3 regions of the Cohnella sp. GCM10012308 genome follow, and region 2 is predicted to be linked to each of the others. Evidence: riboswitches for the same ligand, from Rfam matches in the RefSeq annotation. Region 2 holds a riboswitch; each other region holds the start of a gene.
The links. Region 2 has a riboswitch for cyclic di-AMP ahead of ACFOTD_RS10815 (KamA family radical SAM protein). Riboswitches for the same ligand answer to the same signal wherever they lie in the genome.
Positions count from the first base shown of each region.

Region 1 (6,837 bases), on a different contig from region 2:
GTGAACAGCGCGTTATCCGTGCGGAACGTACCGATCGTCTCGGGCACCCATTGCTTGCGCGTCATCGAGCCGGCGACGGCCAGCAGCGCGATCATCGAAACATAGCGTCCGAAAAACATAACGAGGCCTGTCGTAATATTCCAGAACGGCGTATTGTCCGTGAGGCCTTCGAAGCCTGAGCCATTGTTGGCGGCCGACGACGTATATTCGTACAGCACCTGCGAGATGCCGTGAAAACCGGGATTCGATATCGATCCCTTGCCCAGATCGCTCAGGAAGGCGATCGCCGTCGGCGCCAATATAATGAACGGATGCGCCAGTATCGCGACCGCGATCAGCTTCATCTCGCGCGGCTCGATCTTGCGTCCGAGGAACTCCGGCGTCCGGCCGACCATCAGCCCGCAGATGAATACGGCGAGCATCGCGTACATCAGCATATTGACGAGACCGACGCCTTTGCCGCCGAACACGACGTTCAGCATCATCTCGGAGAGCGGCACCAGGCCGCCGAGCGGGGTCAGCGTATCGTGCATATTGTTGACCGTGCCCGTCGTCGCCGCCGTCGTCACCGTCGTGAACAGCGCGGACTGGGCGATGCCGAAGCGCACTTCCTTCCCTTCCATGCTGCCCTGGGAAACGTCGATGCCAAGCGCTTCAAGCGCGGGATTGCCGCTCTTCTCCGCCGTATAAGCGACCGTCAGAAACACGAGGAACAGCGCCATCATCGCCGAGAAAATGACCCAGCCGTGCTTGCGGCTCTTGGCGAACCGGCCGTACATAAAAGGCAGCGAGGCAGGCAGCGCCCACATCGACAGAATCTCGATCACGTTGGTCAGCGCGCTTGGATTCTCGAACGGATGCGCGGAGTTTGCGCCGAAAAAGCCGCCGCCGTTCGTGCCCAGATGCTTGATCGCCTCCAGCGAGGCGACCGGCCCGATCGCAATCTGCTGCGAGGCGCCCTGCAGCGTCGTTACCGACAGCGTCGGGTCCAACGTCTGCGGCACTTGCAACGCCACCAATACGAGCGTGACGAGGATGGCAAGCGGGAAAAAAATCCGGGTGTGCGATTTGACGAAGTCCTCGAAGAAGTTGCCCAGCGTCCTGCCTTTGCTCGTAATGCCTCTGACGAACGCCACCGCCACCGAGAACCCGGTCGCCGCGGACGTGAACATCATCATCATGATGACCGCCATCTGCGAAAAGTAGCTTAAGCCCGTCTCGCCGCTGTAATGCTGCAGGTTCGTATTCGTAATGAAGCTGATGACCGTATTGAGGACCAGCGTCGGCTCCATGTCGCCGATGCCGTTCGGATTGAAAGGCAGTCCGCTCTGTATCCGCAGCAGGATGTAGCTGACCGCCACGAGCACGAAGTTGGTCGCAACGAAGCTGATCGCGTACCGCTTCCAGCTCATCCCCGGGCGGACTTTAAGTCCGACGATCGCAAAGATCGGCTTCTCTGCCCAGCCGAACAGTCTGTCGGTCCGATTGGGGGCATTGGAGAAGACGTGGAAAACGTAATTTCCGAGCGGCTTGGCGATCAGCACGAGAATGCCGATAACGATGACGATTTGCAAGAGATCCATGGCCTTTCCTCCTTGGGCTAAAGCGACTCAAATAAGCGTATCGTTAAAATTTCTCCGGGTGCAGCAAGGCGTACACCAGGTAGATCAGCAGCAGGCCGGTGAAAATCAGCACGATCGTCATGCGCGCTCGCCTCCCGCATCGTCGATCGATTTGTCGCACCAGATTACGAATCCGGCAACAAGCGCAAAGGCGGCGAGTAACGTCAAAGTCATCCAAATATCGAGCAAGGTCATACACTCCTTTTTGAAAATCACTCAAGCAGACGGCTGAGCAAAAATCCGACTTCCCCGGTTTGCGTGCGCACCACGTAGGTCGCGCCCAGCTTTTTGTAAATGACTTCCGGATGCCTGGCATGCGTAACGACAGTAATCGCAAGACACGAGCACCCGGCCGCCCATTGCAAATACCGGCAGGTCAGCGGCAGACTGGCTTCAAAAATGAACACCCGGCCGATCGGAAATGCGGGCGCGGCGGCGTTATCTTTTATAGAGGAAGTATTTACATGCACAACTTCGCTTACTCCGATCTTCCTCAACGCTTTTTCTTCTCTGACGTTGTTCGCGAGCGCGGCCACAGGCAGCTTTTTGTACAGCGCCTGGCGAATGAAGTCTCTCCCCGCCGCATGCGACGCAGCCACCAAGATACGACGTTGTTCCATAAGCTCCCCCTCCGAATGTAGGAAGAAGGCAACAAAAAAGAAGCCCGGCAAAGGAGGAACCTTTCCCGCGGCTTCCTGATCAAGACCGTCGTCTTGGATCGCGCGCGACAAGTGTTGCCTCTCCGATACGCTTGCGAGGTTAGCTGTCGGATTCGGGCGCGAGAGCCGCCCTACGCCGGGCACCGTCATGTGCCAGGCGATTCACCCCGTGGAGCCGATGATGGCTCCGATTGGTTCCCCCGTTCCTGCTCGTTCCAGGATTCAGCGTTTAACGATTTTGTTCATGCCTTTCGTTCAAGCGATTTGTCATGACTTTTGTTCAAACAGTCTCTTAATCCCTTCCTTCATCGAACTGTCTGGCCGGCGCCAATTTGCTTGCAAGGCATCGTTCTGCACGTATCTTAAGCCCGGCTTGCAACGCTGTAAAGGAACCCAACTAGGGTATAGGCCGATATTCAATAAAATCCGTTCATTTTGGAAATAAATTAAGTTCCATACTTCCGTTTACTCTCGAATACTTAATATTATTAAGATTATGAGTGATTTTTATAGTATTTTTACACCCTTTTACGGTTTATTTTCTCCGCTTTTTACAGTAATCTTAAGGAAATCGAGACCGAAAATACGAGCGGGCGGGAAGTGGAAGTTGTTGCGGAACCTGCAAGCTTTATGGGCATCTTGGCGGCCTTATGCAAGCATCACCCTCCTGGTCGCGCTCATGACGGTCGTCATGCATCTGCTCGGCCTTGCGTTCGATCTGGTGAATATTGCGCTGATCTATTTATTCCCGATCCTCGTCAGCGCGGTCTGGTGGGGCCTTCGCCCCGCGGTCTACGCGGCCGTACTCGCGATCGTCGCGCTGGATTTCTTTTTTGTTCCGCCGACGCTCAGCTTCTCGGTCGCGGACTTGCGTTACGTGGTTTCGTTCGTCGTTTATGTGGCCGTCGCCGCCCTCACCGCCAGCCTGGCCTCCAGGCTCAAGCAGCAGTTGCTCTATTCCAAGCAAAGAGAGGCGCAGACGACGGCGCTATACACGCTGAGCAGGCAGATGAACGCGATCACTGACGTGAATGTGCTGCTCGATAACGTCTCGCTTCAAGCGGCGCGATCGATGGGCAGCGAGATCGCCATTTATATGCCGGACGCCAAGGGCAATCTGGCGCTGAGCCACCGCTCCGCCGCGGATAGCGATTGGGGACGAGGCGAAGCGGAAAAAGCGACCGCCAAACTGGCCTTCGATCACGGCGAAGCGGTCGGCTATGGCTCGAGTACGCTGCGGGACGCGCCCGGCTGTTATTTGCCGCTGCGGACCGAGGACCGCGTATACGGCGTGCTCGCGCTTAATCTGAAGGAACGGAAAAACCTCTTTACCGCAGGGCAGCGGCAAATGCTCGAGGCGCTTGGCGGACTGGCCGCCAGCGCCGTCGCCCGCGCGAAGCTGGCCGAGGAGGCCAAGATCGCGCATCTGACGGCGGAATCCGAGCGTCTGCGCACGGCGATCCTGGACTCCGTCTCTCATGAGCTGCGGACGCCGCTTGCGGCGATCATCGGCTCCGCCACCGTGCTGGCGTCGGATGACGAACTGTTTACCTCCGAGGACCGCAAGGAGCTGTCGATCAATATTCGCGACGGCGCGCTGCGGATGAACAGGTTGGTTAAAAATTTGCTCAGCATGGTGCAGTTGGAGAGCGGCATGCTGCGTCTGCGGAAAAACTGGTGCGACGTGGAGGATCTGATCGGAGTGACGCTGTCTCAAGTGCAGGATTACAAGGAGCATCGCAAGCTGCGGGTACGGCTGCCCGATGAAGTCCCCCTTGTGTCTGGCGACGAGGTGCTGCTGGAGCAGATGCTGGCGAACGTCGTCGGCAATGCGATCAAGTACAGCCCGGACTACAGCGAGATCGACATTGAGGTATCGTTCGACCCGGACACGCTGGTCATTGCCGTGGCCGATCAGGGAACCGGACTTGCGGAGGAGGAATACGCGCGGATATTCGATAAGTTTTATCGCGCCGATGCCACGAGGCAAGTGACGGGCACGGGATTAGGGCTCGCGATTTGCAAAGGAATCGCGGAGCTGCACGGCGGTACGATCTCGGGAAGGCGCAACGAGCCGCAAGGCACGGTCATGACGATCGCGCTTCCGCTGAACACGCCGGATCAGCAGCAGAGCGGCAAGATCGATGAAAGGCATAGAGAACAGAGGACGGAGAACGATGGCGATGAATGAGCAAGGCGCACGGATCTTGATCGTGGACGACGAGCCTCAAATTCGCAAGCTGCTTCGCGTGACTTTGCAGGCTTATCGGTTCGTCATGCACGAAGCGGCGACAGGCGAGGAAGGACTGCAGCAGGCAGCACTCGTGCGGCCGGATTTGATCCTGCTCGACCTCGGGCTGCCGGATCTGTCCGGCCTGGAGGTGCTGAGCCGCATCCGGGAATGGTCGCTGGCGCCGATCATCGTCCTGACGGCCAGGGATCGGGAGGAAGACAAGATCGTGGCGCTAGACGGTGGCGCGGACGATTACGTGACCAAGCCGTTCAGCATGGGCGAGCTCGTCGCCCGCATCCGGGTGGCGCTGCGGCATGCGGCGGCCCACTCGGTTAACGAGCCGGTCCTGACGTTCGGCGCGCTGACCATCGATCTGATTCATCGCGTCGTCGAATTGAACGGAGAGCGGGTCAAGCTGACGCCGACCGAGTACGACCTGCTCAAGCTGCTGGCCGTGAGCGCCGGCAAAGTCGTCACCCAGCGTCAGCTGCTGCAGCAGGTGTGGGGCGATCAGCACGGCGAGTCCGACAGCCACTACCTGCGGGTGTATATCGGCCACCTGCGCAAAAAGCTGGAGACCGATTCGACGCAGCCTCAGTTTATATTGACGGAGCCTGGCGTCGGCTATCGGTTTCGTTCGCGGGACTGATATCGGATTTGACTCGCGGGGCTGACTTGCGGGAATGACTTGCGGGATTGACTTACGGGATTGACTTGCGGGATTAACTTCGGGAGTTGACCGAACAAATGCAAATGCAAGAGACGACGAGATTTATCGCAAAAAGAGTCGTTTTTCGAGCCTAGTTTTACTGCGGCCGAAAAATTTGCCTTTATGAAGAGCCTATCCGCCATCGCTGCATTTTACAGATCGCGAGGATCGGCCTATCATAAATGGCAAGCCGTCGCGGCTCGAAGGGAGAGATACCGTATCATGCAAGTGCAAGCCATCGAACCGCCGGCCGCTCCGGCAAGACCCCCGCAAGTCGTTCAGATCAGAAAGCTGGAACTCTTCATCGTGCCTCTCGCCGAAAATGAGCGTGTCTGCTTCGAAGTTCATTTACTTTTATCCACGAATACCGGGCCGCTTACGAGCGAATGGGTGCTCGAAGCGTGCGATAAGCCGTCCGATTGGGTGATCTGGTCCTATGGCTTTCGGAAGATGCTGAATGCCAAACAGCCTTGCGATGCATACGAGCTGGCGCGGAGATGTGGCGGAAACAGCGTATATTCGCACCTGGCACGAGCGGCGCTGCAGCAGTTGATCGGCAAGGAACAACTCGTTCGTGCGGATCGCCGGACAAGCCTGATGGAGCGGGCGTCCCAGTATGTTTGTTTGTTTTAGCGGGCGGCGCTTCGGTTTCTGGCTTACGCAATCGTACTTTACATAAATTGCGTCTCTCTCTCGTTGCGCCGTCAGCCGCCGGATTGCTCACATAATAATAGCCGGCGTTAGCGTCCTGTCGCGATTATCGGCACCTTTCTGGGGGTGGCGGAGGCGACGATCGTGCCTTTTGGCGCTTATCGATACCTTTATGAGCGACTCGGGCGCGGCGATCTGCCTTTTGGCGCTTATCCGGTTTTTCCGTGTAACTCATTCTCGGGAGGCGGTTTCTGCTCGAGTTGCACGGTTTTTCCGTGTAACTCACTCTCGGGAGGCGGTTTCTACTGGAGTTGCACGGTTTTTCCGTGTAACTCGCTCTTGGGAGGCGGCTTCTGCTGGAGTTGCACGGTTTTTCCGTGTAACTCGCTCTTTGAAGGCGGATTGCCGCAGTTCCTTTCTCCCCAACATCCGAGCGTCTCCGGCCATCCTGTTAAAACAGGCCCCGATCGCAGCCGATCGAGGCCTCCATCTTGCGGAACGTACTACAACGTCCCTTCCAAGCGCACCAACTGCGAAGATACGGTAAACGACCTTTCGCCGTCCGTTCCGACGATGTTCATGTAGTAAAGCTGCGTTCCGGGTGGAAGCTCGGCACGAACAGTGCCGCTTAACTCGTCGACGACTGCCGGAACGGTGAGCCACGGCGTGGTCGCCCGGCAAGCGCCGTCTTCGCCGTCGGCGGCGTAGGACGGCCCGGCCTCCGAACAGCGGACATATGCCTCCGTAACCACGACTCCTTCAGGCGCCTTAAACGCCAACTCGATGCCATGGCCTGCCGATGCCGTCGGCTGGCGAACGATCCGGATGAGCCCCGGGCCGCCCTTCGTCACGCCGTCCGCAAACCGGTAAATTTCCGAAGGCGCCCAGCCCTCGGCATGTCCGTGCCCCATATCGGGCAGCAGACACAGGCTCCCCCCGGTCGCGGCGGCGGACTTGCTCGTG
Region 1 is NZ_JBHRYU010000002.1:480,678-487,514, forward strand. It holds gene kdpA (potassium-transporting ATPase subunit KdpA) at 1-1,583, opposite strand, end outside; gene kdpF (K(+)-transporting ATPase subunit F) at 1,627-1,743, opposite strand; gene ACFOTD_RS05275 (hypothetical protein) at 1,835-2,353, opposite strand; cyclic di-AMP (ydaO/yuaA leader) riboswitch at 2,356-2,519, opposite strand; gene ACFOTD_RS05280 (ATP-binding protein) at 2,892-4,472, shown strand; gene ACFOTD_RS05285 (response regulator) at 4,459-5,163, shown strand; gene ACFOTD_RS05290 (hypothetical protein) at 5,446-5,856, shown strand; gene ACFOTD_RS05295 (dienelactone hydrolase family protein) at 6,378-6,837, opposite strand, start outside.
Region 1: linked by a shared signal. The riboswitch ahead of ACFOTD_RS05275 (hypothetical protein) and the one ahead of ACFOTD_RS10815 (KamA family radical SAM protein) in region 2 are both predicted to bind cyclic di-AMP.

Region 2 (6,837 bases):
CTCCTACCGCCCACCATGCACATTAATTGTACACGGATGCTATTCGACTCTTGTGCCCAGCAGATAACGATACTTGTGCTTGTGATCCACACTCTCGGGCACGATCAGTCCCTTTCTTACTAACGATGCGATATATTTCGATATCGTATTTCGATGCAGCCCCAATTTCCCCCGTAATTCATAAGGCTCCAACGGCCCCGAAATACGAGACGCATAATCGAGTATTCGCGTTTCAATCATCGTCAGTGCCGTACTCTCCTCGTCCCCCACCCTCATTTTCCCTAGCATCTGCTGCAGCACCTGCTGACACTGCCTGGGTTTGTCGCGGATGGAGAGAAAGGCAAGACGCAGCACGGACCAACCGTCGATGACGAGATGGTTTTGGCGTGAGCTCATCTTCGTATTCAGCAGGCGTGGCGTTCATGCGGTGAGAAGCGCGGCCATCCACTTCGATCGCTACACGATACGCGTTCGTGAAATACACAAAATCGATGTACCGGAAACCGTCTTTGTAATCCTCCACCTCGTATTCGGGAATCAGTCCCTTCAAGCTGCCGAAAGCTGGAAACCAGGTGAAGCGTAAAAAGTACATGGAAGCATACGTCAATCCGGACTTTAGCCGGAGTAATCTGGCACCTTTAGCTGCCCGGAGCGTCGTGGCCCACCAGGAGGCGAATGCTTTTTCAAACTGTCGGTTGGCCTCCGGATCTCCCTGCCGATACAAAGCATCGGCCTTAAACTTTTCCAGGTTAAATAAGTCTGGACTCATCGCATCTTTGCTCCTTTTTATCACCTTATGTAAAACAAAAACGCCGCCCGCCTCCCTCATCCGAAGATAAGGAATGCAAGCGGCGCGTGCTTCACGCCGATAAGATTATTGGTCTATTTCCCGTTTCCGCTTCCGTTATCGTTATCGTCATCGTCGCCTAATGCGTCCCGAGCCGCCGAAGCTCGTTCGCGGCTTCGTCGTCTTGCGCGGCTTGAAGCTCGAGCCGGACTTGCTCCCGGAGCTGCCCGTGCCGTCGCGCGTAATGCTGCCCGTCGTCGACTTTTTCTTGCCGAACAGTCCGTCGGAGCCTACGCTGCCGCTGGAGCCGGACGAGCTGCCGCGCTTGAAGATCGAGCCCTTTTTGTCCACCGTGAGCGGCGGCGCGACCTTCTGATCGCTGACCGTCGGCGTGCGGTAGGTACCCGAGGTCGGCGGATATGACTTTTGGCTCCCGTAGCCGCGATAGTCGCCGTAATAGCCGCCTCTCGACGAATCGAACAGGTTGCCGATCAAGCTCGCGAGCAGGTAGCCCTCCAGGAAAGATGGACTGTAGTTCTGCCGCACGTATTCCTTGGAGTCGACCTCGACCAGGCTGTCCTCCGGCTTGTTCGGATCCTTTTGCACATGAATGACCTGATCCGAATAGACGAGGAACATATGCTCGGGATCGTCCTTGGACACCTGCTCAGGCTTCTTCTTGGCCTCGAGCGCCGTAGCGACCTCCTGAACCGTCTCCCCCGCCGCCCTGTAGACGTAGGAGGTCTGGCTGCCGCTGCCGCTGACCGACTCGAGCGGATACGTCTCCTGAACGTTAAGGCTCGGCCCGCACGCGGACAACAGCGTCACGACCAAGGCCAGCATAACGGTCAGGTGAATGGAGGAACGCAGCCATCCGCGACCGGAACGCCGGCGCGCCGGCCGGCTCATCGTCCGCTTCCTCTCAGCCACTCCACGTCTCCCGGCAGTACGCTTTCGCCTTCATACAGCATGAAGCGCCCGTCCTGCCATTCGATCCGCAGCAGGTTACGCCCGTCCGATTGGAAACGCCATACGTAAAGATCGCCTCCCGCCGAGGTAAAAGGCGTGCTGCCCGCCTCGACGATCCGCGTGTTGTATTGGTCCTCCAGGTGGTAATCGATACCGTCCAGCTCGATATGCGCCGGCACTTCGTCCATCGAATCGAGACGCCCGTCAATCGTGCTGAACAAGGAATACGACAGATCGAGCCGCTGCTCGATGTTCAGATAGCGGACGTCCGCGCCGTCCCGAAGCGTCAGCCAAACTTCGTTACGGGCTGTCGGCTTCGTGCGCCCGGTCACCTGGTAAGTGACAAGGGACACCTCGCACACGTCTCCCGGCCCCATCGTCAGCACGCTTCGCTCCTGCGGAAGCGGCTCAGCTTTTTTCAAAATATTTTTAACCCGTTTGAACAAGCTCATCTCTTGTCCTCCTCTCCCGCAGCCTTACAGGCACGAGCCGATGATCATCGCACCGACCAGATGCAGGGAGCCCGCGATCAGGCCATACCCTACGACGCCGTCCCGCACGCCTTCGTCCAAACGCAAATCCCCGATGCGCCTGAACGCGAATTCGACGATCCACTCCAGCACGAAGAGGATGACGAACGAAATGAAGGAGACGAGCAGCGCCTCGCCCAGATCGTCTGACGTCACGATCGAGCGGGACAGAATGTAACCTTGTGCGACGAGCTTCAGCACGAACCGGACGGTGACCGCCGTATTGCCCCGCTTCATCTCTTCCATATCCTTGTACTTGGTGAAATAAGCGTCGATGCCCATGAGAATGAACAGAAGCACCGCGCCCGCCGCCGTCCACAGCAGCGTGCCGACCACGTTTTCAATCGTCAATGTTAACGTCTCTCCTCCCGCGGATAAAACCGGGCGATTCCGCATGAGCCTGCGGGAATGGGCCGCCCGAAGCGCCCCTTTTCGGACGCGCCATGAAATGCTTTCCTTATTTTAGCTTAGATGGGCGTTTGAAAAAAGGACCCCGCGGGGGAGTCCTCTTGGATCGCCTTAGCTCTCGTACTTTTTCATCAGGGCCGCCAGTTCGTCCTCGACGGCTTTGTCCTTGCCGAGCGTCGCGAACTCGTCGTCCAGCGACCTGCCTTTGGACTGGCTGAGCTCCTCGGTCGCCTCGGCGTGCGCTTCCATCTGCCGGACCTTCTCTTCCATCCGGCTAAGACCGGACATCGCGGTATCGGTGCCGAAGCCGGCCATCGCCTTGTTGATGCCGGCTTGCGCCTTGGCCGCGTTGGCACGGGCGACCAGCGTCTCGCGCCGGTTCTTGAGGTCGGTGAATTGCTTGCGCATCTCGTCGAGCTTCAGACGCAGATTGTCGGCGGCCTGCTTGTTCTGATCGTAGCTGGCTTTGTACTCGGCAACCTTCGTCTCTGCCGCTTTCTTCTCCTCGAGCGCGCGCCGCGCGAGGTCGATATTCTTCGCCTGCGCGGCGATGTTCGCCTGCTCTTCGCGCTTGGCGACGAGCGCCGACTGCTCCTCGTACAGCTGCTTGAATCGCTTTTCGATCGCGATCTGGGCGGCGACCGCCTTTTCCGCGTCCTCGAGATCCTCTGCCATGTCGCGCAGGTATTGATCGGTCATCTTGACCGGGTCTTCCGCCTTCTCAATTAAGGCATATACGTTAGACAGCGTGAGATCGCGCAATCGTTTGAAAATAGACATTTACACGAATCCTCCTCTTGTCCGCTTGTTCGCGGCTATGTATTGTAGTACGCGGATGCAGGCCGACCGTTTCAACATTTCCCCGTAGACGCCCAACTATCCGTCAAAATAAATATACATCCGGCCTGCCTCGAAAGGCAAAGCCGGATGTATGTCGAATAAGCGCGACAGATCAGTCTCCGATCTGATACGGCCGCTTGACGTAAGAAGTGCGGAGACCGTAATCCTCGGAGTCCGTATAGTCGATCGTCAGCGACCCGATCCTCGATTCGCTGCCCGGCAGCTCGGTCAGCCACATCGCGTCGTCGGGGCAGTCCGCCGTGATGAACTTGCCCGCGTCGTCGTCGGGCGAAGCGTGAAACTTCAGATAGGCCTTGCCGCCCTCGACGGCCAGCACTTCGACGAAGCCCGAGTCGTGGTTGACCGCAAGACGCGCCCGCCGCCCGAGTCCCGCCGTCGTCAGCTTGGCTTCTTCGACCAGACGGTACGCTCTGGATAGCGGTACCGAGAATTCCCCGTTCGCCTCGCTCGGACGGTCGACGAAAAAGTAATACGGCGTCACGCCGGCCAGCTCGAGGCGCTCCAGCAGCTCGCCCAGCAGCTCCGGCGCGTCGTTGATCCCGCCAAGGATCGGCGTCCGGTTCACGATGACGGCCCCGGCGTCGCGGAGCGAGCGGAACGCGCGAATCGCTTGGTCCGTCATCTCCCGCGGATGATGAATGTGCGCCATCAGATAAAGCGGCTTGGAAGGCGTTGAAAATTCGCGGATTAGGCGCAGCAAACCCAGGTCGTCCGAAATGCGCATCGGTTCCATGATCGGCATGCGCGTGCTGAGCCTGATAATTCCGACGTGCGGGATGGCCCGCAGGCTCTGGAGTAGATTCCGCAGCTTGAGCGTGGGAAGGCCGAAGCAGTCGCCGCCCGCCAGTATCACCTGGCGGATCTCAGGATGGGCCGCCACGTATGCGAGCGCCGGCGACACGCCCTCTTCAGCCTCCGTCTCAGGAAGCATCAGGAAAGCGGACGTCCGGAACTTATGGCGGTAACCTTGGGCCAGATATTCGGCTTCGTCGTCGGAGGCGCCCCAGATCCCTTGGCCGCCGGACGCCGGCAAAGATGGAGACAGCAGCTTGCGGAGCGGATCGTTAGCGTCGCCCCAGTCGATGAGGCTATGATAATACGTATTCGTGTTCATGCAGAAAGGAGCGGCAGCGTCTTGGTCCATGTTTCTGGCGAATTCCGGCATGGCCAACGTGAATTCCTCCTTCTCCCGGTCTAAAGTCGACACGCCTCGAAGGACAGAAAAGACCCTTCTGCAACAGGCGCGCGCAATACGCTTAGCCAGACAGAGGGGTCTTGTAGAGACGCCAAAAGACCCGGCGAGGGTCATTCAAGCTTCAATAAATTAGATGTGACCCATCCACTGCCTACGAGGTTAGCTGACGGACTCGGGTAAGATGGTACCCTATGAAGCCTGCAATGGCTTCAATTCGCCCCATAAAGACTTGGTTCCCCCGTTTCCCGGCCGATACCGGGAATTAAGCGTACACTTAGTTTATACCGAATGTCCCGAATCGTCAAACAAATGGCGCCCGATTCGGCCTCGAAAGGTCAAAATTGGGCGCCTGTACCTGTTTTTAGGATACGCCGGCGAGCCTGGTCTTAGTATTCAAGACCTTGATACAGCGGATATTGCGAGGAGAGCTCTCGCACCAGCTTGCGCGCTTCTTCAAGCTTGGTCTCGTCCTTGGCGTTCTTCAGCGTGATGGCGATGGCCTGGCCGACCTTCTTCATCGCCGCGGCGTCCATGCCGCGCGAAGTAACGGCCGGCGTGCCGATACGGATGCCGCTCGTGATGAACGGGCTCGTCGGATCGAACGGAATCGCGTTCTTGTTGACGGTGATGCCCACGGAGTCGAGCAGGTGCTCGGCATCCTTGCCCGTGATGTTCAGGCTGCGGGTGTCTACGAGCATCAAGTGGTTGTCCGTGCCGCCGGAGACGAGGTTGATGCCCTCTGCGGTCAGCGTCTCGGCAAGCGCCTTGGCGTTGGTCACGACGTTAGCCGCGTAGTCCTTGAAGGACGGCTGCAATGCTTCGCCGAGCGCAACGGCTTTGGCCGCGATCGTGTGCATGAGCGGGCCGCCCTGCGTGCCGGGGAATACCGCCTTGTCGATCGCCGCGGCCCAAGGCTTGGTGCACAGGATCAAGCCGCCGCGCGGTCCGCGCAGCGTCTTGTGCGTCGTCGTCGTAACGAAGTGCGCGTGCGGCACCGGGCTCGGGTGCTGGCCGCCAGCCACGAGACCGGCGATATGCGCCATGTCGACCATGAACAGCGCGCCCACGTCGCGAGCGATCTGGCCGAGCACTTCGAAGTCGATGATGCGCGGATACGCGCTTGCGCCGGCGACGATCATGCGCGGACGGTGCTTGAACGCGGCTTTGCGGACTTCGTCGTAGTTGATCGTGAACGTCTGCTCGTCGACGCCGTAAGCGACGAAGTTATACAGCAGGCCGGAAGCGTTGACCGGGCTGCCGTGCGTCAGGTGTCCGCCGTGCGCGAGGTTCATGCCGAGCACGGTGTCGCCCGGTTGCAGCGTCGCCAGGTAGACGGCGAGGTTCGCCTGCGCGCCGGAGTGCGGCTGCACGTTGGCATGGTCGGCGCCGAACAGTTCCTTGGCGCGGTTGCGGGCGATCTCTTCGGGAATGTCGACGTACTCGCAGCCGCCGTAGAACCGCTTGCCCGGGTAGCCTTCTGCATATTTGTTGGTCAGAACGGTGCCCATCGCTTCAAGGACGGCTTCGCTAACGATGTTTTCGGATGCGATCAGCTCGAGGTTGTCGCGTTGGCGGCCGAGCTCGAGGTTAAGGGCTTTGACGATCTCGGGATCTTGCTTGCGCAGATTGGCGGTCATGGGTGGTCCTCCTCAAGGTTATGGAAAGTTGATTTAAAAGCGACGACGAGAATAACTGCAATTTTGCAGTTCATTTCATTTATGTTCGCCGACGACGAGGGGATAGCTGCCTAAACGCAGGTATTTCTCAGCCTTCGGTTGTTTTGTTTACGGCTGAAGCGATTTAACTGTACATTTGCAGCTATCCGGCTTATCTGGCCGTCATCCCGCTACATAAGCTGCATATTTGCAGTTATTTCCGATCGGGCGGGACGAATCGGCGTCTTGCGCGCCTGATAGCTGCTTAGCTCAGGGTTAATAGAGGTTAATTGGGATTAATCGAGCGATTCCCGTCTTCCGCATGTCCGACGGCCGAGCGGTCCGGCTGCCGAGGCTGTCGCCGGCCGAGCGGCGGCTGCTCAGTCGCACGTGCCGGAAGGCGGCGCCTCCCGGCTTGTCTTTGCGTATACC
Region 2 is NZ_JBHRYU010000007.1:51,628-58,464, reverse strand. It holds gene ACFOTD_RS10840 (hypothetical protein) at 233-769, opposite strand; gene ACFOTD_RS10835 (DUF4247 domain-containing protein) at 917-1,696, opposite strand; gene ACFOTD_RS10830 (DUF4178 domain-containing protein) at 1,693-2,208, opposite strand; gene ACFOTD_RS10825 (DUF350 domain-containing protein) at 2,233-2,637, opposite strand; gene ACFOTD_RS10820 (PspA/IM30 family protein) at 2,806-3,474, opposite strand; gene ACFOTD_RS10815 (KamA family radical SAM protein) at 3,647-4,720, opposite strand; cyclic di-AMP (ydaO/yuaA leader) riboswitch at 4,884-5,029, opposite strand; gene ACFOTD_RS10810 (serine hydroxymethyltransferase) at 5,137-6,387, opposite strand; gene ACFOTD_RS10805 (TIGR01440 family protein) at 6,786-6,837, opposite strand, start outside.

Region 3 (6,837 bases), on a different contig from region 2:
CGAAGGTCCCCGCCTACGAAACTGCGGGCGTCCGCGGACGCGCGGCGGAGGGCTGGGATCTCCACCAGTATCACGGCAACTCGGAATTCTACTCGGACTTCGGCGTATACGGCGTGAAGATCGACGTACCCGAGGACCGGACCGTGGCGGCAACCGGTTTTCAGTACAAGCAGCCCGTCGTCAAGGACGGACGCAAGACGTACCAATTCTATGCAGAAGACGTGCACGACTTCTCCTGGTCCGCCTCTCCCGACTTCGTGACCGCGGAGGACTCCTTCTCCTCGGCCGGCGTGCCCGGCGTGCGGATCAAGCTGTACCTGGACCCGCTGCACGCAAAGCAGGAGGAGCGCTACATGCACGCGGCCAAATCCGCGCTGGCAAAGCTCGGCGAATGGTACGGCGACTATCCGTACACGACGCTCTCCATCGTTATCCCCCCTGCCGACGCGGAGGGCGCGGGCGGCATGGAATATCCGACGCTCGTCACCGGCGCGGCGGCAAAGGACGACAATCCGGGGTACGAGCTCGAGCGCACGCTGGTGCACGAGATCGCGCATCAATACTGGTACGGCATCGTCGCTTCCAACGAATTCGAGGAGGCTTGGCTGGACGAGGCCTTCACGTCCTACACCGAGGATAAGCTGATGGCCGCCATCTACGGCGTCTCGGCCCGCACGCCGATCGAGTCCCTCTACATGACGAACCCGCTGCCGCTCAAGCTCGACGCCTGGAATTACGGAAGTTCGGACGCTTACGCCGAAAACGTATATATGCGCGGCAAACTCGTACTCAAAGCGATCGAGGCCAAAACCGGGGAAAAAACGATGTCGAAGATCATGCGGACTTATTTTCAAAAATACCGCTTCAAGCACCCCGACAGCCAAAGCTTCCAGCGTGTCGTCGAAGCCGTAACCAAGGATGACTGGAAGGATTTCTTCCAGGCCTACGTGTACCGGGGAGAGTCGGCCGACTTCGCGGTAGCCTCCATCCGCACGGAGCCGGACGGCGAGGGCGGCTATCAGTCCATCGTCCTGCTCACGAGGACCCAGGGCAGCCCGCAGGCGGCGACGGTGCAATTCGGCTTCAAGGACGGCAAAACCGTACGCAAGACGTGGGACGGCATTCAGAGCCACATCCAGATCCGCCTGCAGTCGGCATCGCCGTTGTCGTACGTGGCGGTCGATCCGATGCTCGACATCGTGCTCGATCACAGCCGTTACGACAACTATCTGAAGGCCGAAGCGCCCGCGCGCAAGCGGACCAAGCTCGACGTGACGCTAGGACAGCTGATCGACGCGATCGTCGGCAGCATGGCCTGGTGATGGAGGAGGAAGCGACATGAACGACGCGATCCGAAAAGGCTGGGAGACGACCAAGCGACACAAATTCGTACTCGTCGCCTTATTCCTTTACCGCCTGTTGTGGGGATTTTTCCTCTACCGGTTTATCGATTCGGTCGTGGCGCCAATCCTGACCCGGTATCCCGACGAACATCCGCTCGGCGCGGCAGCCAAGCAGCTTTTTGCGATCGAAGCCCAGTTCCGTCTGCTCAAGACGGGTCTGGCCGATCGCACGCTGCTCATGCTGGGCTGTATGCTCCTCTTCCGCATGCTGATCACGCCGATTCTGAATGCGGGACTTTACTACTCCTTCACCCATGCCGAGGAGCAGGGCGGCACCCAAGTGCTCAAGGGCATCCGCCGGTCGTGGAAAAAGGTGTCCTTGCTCTACGGCACCGAGAAGCTGATCGCCCTGGCGCCGGCGATCTGGCTGATTCCGTTCGGACGGAACGCATACATGGAAATGCCCGACGCCGCTTCATGGCTCGGACAGATGCTCCCTTACGCCGCGGGCTGGGCGCTCTGGATGCTGGCGGTGCATCTCCCCTTCTTATTCATGCAGTTCAGCGCCGCCGCAGGGGACAGCCCTTGGCAGGGCGCGCTTCGCTCGATAAGCCGCCTGCTCCCCCTGCTCGGCGTAACCCTTTTGCTGCCGCTGCTCTCCCTGCTCGGTTCCGCCGCCGTATCCGGCGCCACGCTGATCTGGACGGGCTTGCTCGCGATCGCGCTGAACCAGGCGTTCCACTTCGTCCGGTCGATGATCGCGCTCTGGACGGCGGCCTGCCAGCATCGCTTGTGGCAGCGCGAACAGGCTTAAAATAACGCTTATAAACAGAAAAAGACGGCGCGCCGTTCATCGGATGATGAGCGGCGCGCCGTCTCTTTTTTTTTGCAGGCTATTAATATCGGTCGAGAGGGCGGCATAGACTACGTTCATACTCTTGCGACTGCAGCCTTGTCGAAGACTTGCGTCCTCTTAATCTTTCTCATTTATTCATAGGCTTGGCCTTTCGCGGGCGCAAACCCCGCATCCCTTGCTGTGATTGGGTTATGAGACTTCGCCAGCATATTCCTTTTGATTTGGGACATTAAGGATTTCTAATCTTGAAGGAGCAGGAGTTGGGGCCTAAAAATCGAATTTCTAAAGCTAAGGTGCGAAAACTGCCGAATTCCCGCGCACTGGGAAACGGGGGAACCAGTCTTTACCGGGTGAATTGGCTTTGCCTCGCGCAGAAGCCATAGGGAACCTTCAACCGAACCCTCCAGCTAACCTCGTAGGCACTTGGAAGGAGCTTCTTGTTTTGCGCAAAGTTACTGTACTTCTACTTGCTTTAACCTGCCTCCTGGCTTTCCAGTTGGGCAGCGCGTCCGCAGCTTCCAAGCTCGACTCGACCGTCTCCAAGCTGATCGGCATCGACTACGATTACGGCGGCACGACGACTAGCGGCTTCGATTGCTCCGGATTCACGGCTTATGTTTTCAAGAAGTTCGACGTCAAGCTGCCTCACTCGTCCAAAGGCCAATTCGCCATGGGCGACAAGGTCGCTCGCGACGATCTTCGTCCGGGAGATCTCGTATTCTTTAATACGAGCGGCGAAGGCGTGTCCCACGTAGGCATCTATGTCGGCGACAACAAATTTGCGCACTCGGCTTCCAAGGGTGTTACGATCTCGGATCTGGATGAAAAGTATTACGCGAAGCGCTATGTCGGCGCTCGCCGTGTAATGGACTCCGACACTTACACGTCCGTGGCAATCGATCACGTGTAAACTCGGCTGAAGTGGAATGGCTTAGGCAAAGACCCGCCCCAAAGCGGGTCTTTGCTGCTGCTTGGAGTGAATGGAGAGGTTACTTAGGTTGTACCCCCCCGTAAAGATTTCGAAACAGGCTTTGCGTAAAAAGTTGCACGAAAAACGGGCTTTGGCGTCGTATGCCAAAGCCCGTTTTTTCGTCATTTTTTCCAGGGGAATTCCGCGCCGAGCCGTTCGGCTTCCTCCGGCTTCACCCGGCCGCCGTAGCGCGCTCTGCCATACAGCTCGCCGAGCTGACGGGACGCGCTCGCCAGCCAACCTCGGGATGCCGTTTCCGGCGTACGGGCCCGGGGCGCTTCGTTTTGAACGCGCCACGCCTCGATCGCCCGGAGCGTCTCCGACGGCGTAAGCGATTCGCGGTGCGCGTATCCTTCTTTGACCGCATCGGCGATGAGCGCGGCATATAGACTTCTGACCTTGTCCTCCGCCGACATCGCCGTCCACTCCTCGCGCCCGAGCGCGCGTTTCGCTTTCGACCGATTCCGCGAGAACAGTCTGCCCAGCAGCTTTTCTCCTTGGAGCAGGCTCTCTCGTTCTTCGGTGTAACCGAGATCCGCCTCGGCCGCGCGCCGCCCCGCGAGCAGCCTGCCGTACCACGCTTTCAGACGATCGGAGATGCGCCGCCACCAGACGGCGCTGAGCAAATATCGCCGCGCCAGACGATAAACGACGGCAAGCGCCAGCAGCGCGAGTACGACATACAGCGCATACTCGAGCCATACCCACAGCCGTCCGGTGCCTCCCTCCTGCGGCGGGAACGCCGGCGGCTGCGCGGACTGCACGGGTTCGGGCGTCTGTTCGGGGGCAGGTTCGCCCGCCGGGACGCGCGAGACCAACCAGCGGATGAGCCGAAGGACCTGCGGCCAGATCGGAAGTCCCGCAAACGGGAGAAAGACGAGCGCGACGACGATGCCCCACAACGCGAGGTACCGCTTGCCCGCGGCGGCAAGCCGTCTCGTGACGAGACCGGCATGAAGACCGGCTTCGGCCAGCGACTTCGACTGCTGAAAATATAGCGCCGCCGCCAGCCAGGCGATGCCCGCGGCGAGCAGCAGCGGCTTCGCGCCGTCTGCAATGCCAAGCGGCGATGCCGCCGCGAGGACGATCGCGTGGAGGCCGACCGCGACGGCACAGCGTACGCTGCGCGCCCAGTCGAAGCGGGCGATCCACGACAGGAAACCAAGCGGCAGCACGAGCCAGAGCAGCCGCCAGTCTACGGCGCTTGCGGCGGCGATGAATGCCGCGACGAGCGCCAAGTGAACGAGCGACGCCGGCAGCTTGCCGCGCAGCACCGAGGGCAGCGATCGCCCGACCGCGGCGCTTAGCCAAGCGAGGGCGATCCAGCCGACCGTCGGGAAAGCGAGACCGGCTTGCGCGTGGAGAATCAGCAGAAGCGGGTAGACGGCGAGCGCGTCAGCCAGGCTGCGGAGAATGAGCTTCATGGCGTTCCTCCTGCGGCTTGGCGTGATGCCTGCTTGTCCTTGTACAACAGCATGACCTCTACACGGTTGCCGGCCTGCCGCAGCATCCGCACGGCCAGCTCCTGCTTGGGCGTCAGAAAAGCGGTAATGAGCAGCAGATTCGCTCCGCGCATCCGTCCCTGGATCAGATCGCCGAGCAGATAGCCCAGCTCCAGCCGGACGACGGGCTCAAATCCGGTCATCGCTTCGAGCAGCGCGTAGAGTTGGCTGCGGCCGCGCGCAGGCTCGATTCGCAGCGGGACCGCCTCCCCGCCCTGTACGCGGCCGTTGAAGATCAGTCCCGCCCTGCCCCCGCTATCGAGCGTCTGCTTGGCGACGGACGCGGCGATGCTGATCGCTTCTTCGAACTGCTCGAGCGCAATCCGCCTGTTCGTCGAAGCATCGGCAAGCTCTGCGTTGAGCAGCACGGTCACGTCGCCGCCAACCATCGTCTCTCTGCGGTTGACGAGCAATTCGCCGGTTCTGGCGGTGGCGTTCCAATTGACCTGCTTCATGGCGTCGCCGCCGCGATAGGCTCTGACGCCCGCGGTATGGTAATGATCCTCGCGGAAGGCGTCGGGCGAGCTGAGCGCGCTCTGCATCCATTCGCGGGCCGCGCGAGGCAGCTCTCTGGCGCCGAGCAGCCTCGGGTACACGGTAACCGAACAATCCGACTCGACCTGCAATGCGCCGCTCGTCATGCCCATGAGATCCCCGTGCGTGATCGTCAGCGTCTGCGTCCGGTATCTCCCCCGCTGCAAGCAAGTCACTTCATGACGGCGCACAAGCTTGGTGTAAGGCCCAAGCGTAAACAAGCTCGCGTGGTTTTGCAGCGTCTGCCCGACGCTTACCGCGAGATCCGACGTTTCCTTGCCGAATCTTAGCGCGGCAGGCATCTGCGTCTCGGCCCGCAGCCAGGGGAGCGGCAGCCACTTGGCATTGACGAGCCGCTCTTCCATCCAGATCTTGTCCCCCGCAAACGCCCGAGGCACGCTGAACTTGCGTTCATACCGAATCTTGCGCAGCCCGAGCCAACTGAAAAGCATTCGCTGCACCATCGCGAGGACTGCGACGACGACGAGCAATTTGATGATCGGCATGCCTTATGCGTATACCGCGTCCTGCTCGGCAGGCACCGCGGTCTTGTTCACGATCTCGCGCACGATCGCTTCGGCGCGGCCGCTTCCCGCGAGCGGGTCGTGAAGAACCAGCCGATGAGCGAGTACCGGAACGGCCAGCGCCTTGACGTCCTCGGGCAGCACGAAGTCGCGTCCGCGAAGCAGCGCCCTTGCCTGCGCCGCGCGCATGTACTGGAGGCTTGCGCGCGGGCTCGCGCCGACGGCCGTGTCCTCGCTGTCCCGCGTGGCGGAAACGATCGCGAGCATGTACCGCAGCACGTCATCGTGGCAGCGGACATTTTGCAGCGCGCCCTGGAGCTGCACGACTTCTTCGAGCGCGAGGACAGGCTCGGCCGTCGCCAGCGGATCGCCGCTCATGAACCGGCGCAAGATCTCGGCTTCCTCCCCGGCGGCGGGGTAGCCCATCGGAATCCGCAGCATAAAGCGGTCGAGCTGCGCTTCGGGGAGCGGGAACGTGCCATGGCTCTCTACCGGATTTTGCGTGGCGATGACCAGGAAAGGACGTTCGAGCGGATAGGTTTCGCCATCGATCGTCACCTGACGCTCTTCCATGCTCTCCAGCAGGCTCGACTGCGTCCGCGGCGTCGCCCGATTCAGCTCGTCGGCCAGGAGAATGTTCGTGAAGACCGGACCCTTCCTTAGTTCAAAGACGCCTGCCCGTTGATTGTAAAAGTTGATGCCCGACACGTCCGACGGCAGCAGGTCCGCCGTGAACTGGATACGCTTGAACGCGCAGCCGAGCGACCGGGCGAGCGACTTGGCGAGCAGTGTCTTGCCGGTACCGGGCACGTCCTCCAGAATGATATGCCCGGAAGCAAGCAGCGCAATCAGCGCATACTCCGTCGCATCCGGCTTGCCGACGACGATCGCGGCGATCTGATCCAACACGCGGCGCGTCTTGTCCCGTACGTCTTCCATATGAACCATGGATAAGAACCTCCTCTGCCTCAAACGCTTTCAATTGCCTCTACCTTCATATTACAGAGGCGTGGGCGGAATCACAAACGACAGTCGGATGCAGGCGGATGCGGGCCGGCGGGGTCACGGGGGTGGGGAAGCGCAGCTGCGGCGGCGTTCCAAAAGGCGA
Region 3 is NZ_JBHRYU010000003.1:31,280-38,116, forward strand. It holds gene ACFOTD_RS05525 (M1 family metallopeptidase) at 1-1,322, shown strand, start outside; gene ACFOTD_RS05530 (hypothetical protein) at 1,339-2,157, shown strand; cyclic di-AMP (ydaO/yuaA leader) riboswitch at 2,493-2,636, shown strand; gene ACFOTD_RS05535 (C40 family peptidase) at 2,642-3,109, shown strand; gene ACFOTD_RS05540 (hypothetical protein) at 3,292-4,593, opposite strand; gene ACFOTD_RS05545 (DUF58 domain-containing protein) at 4,590-5,711, opposite strand; gene ACFOTD_RS05550 (AAA family ATPase) at 5,715-6,677, opposite strand; gene ACFOTD_RS05555 (hypothetical protein) at 6,724-6,837, opposite strand, start outside.
Region 3: linked by a shared signal. The riboswitch ahead of ACFOTD_RS05535 (C40 family peptidase) and the one ahead of ACFOTD_RS10815 (KamA family radical SAM protein) in region 2 are both predicted to bind cyclic di-AMP.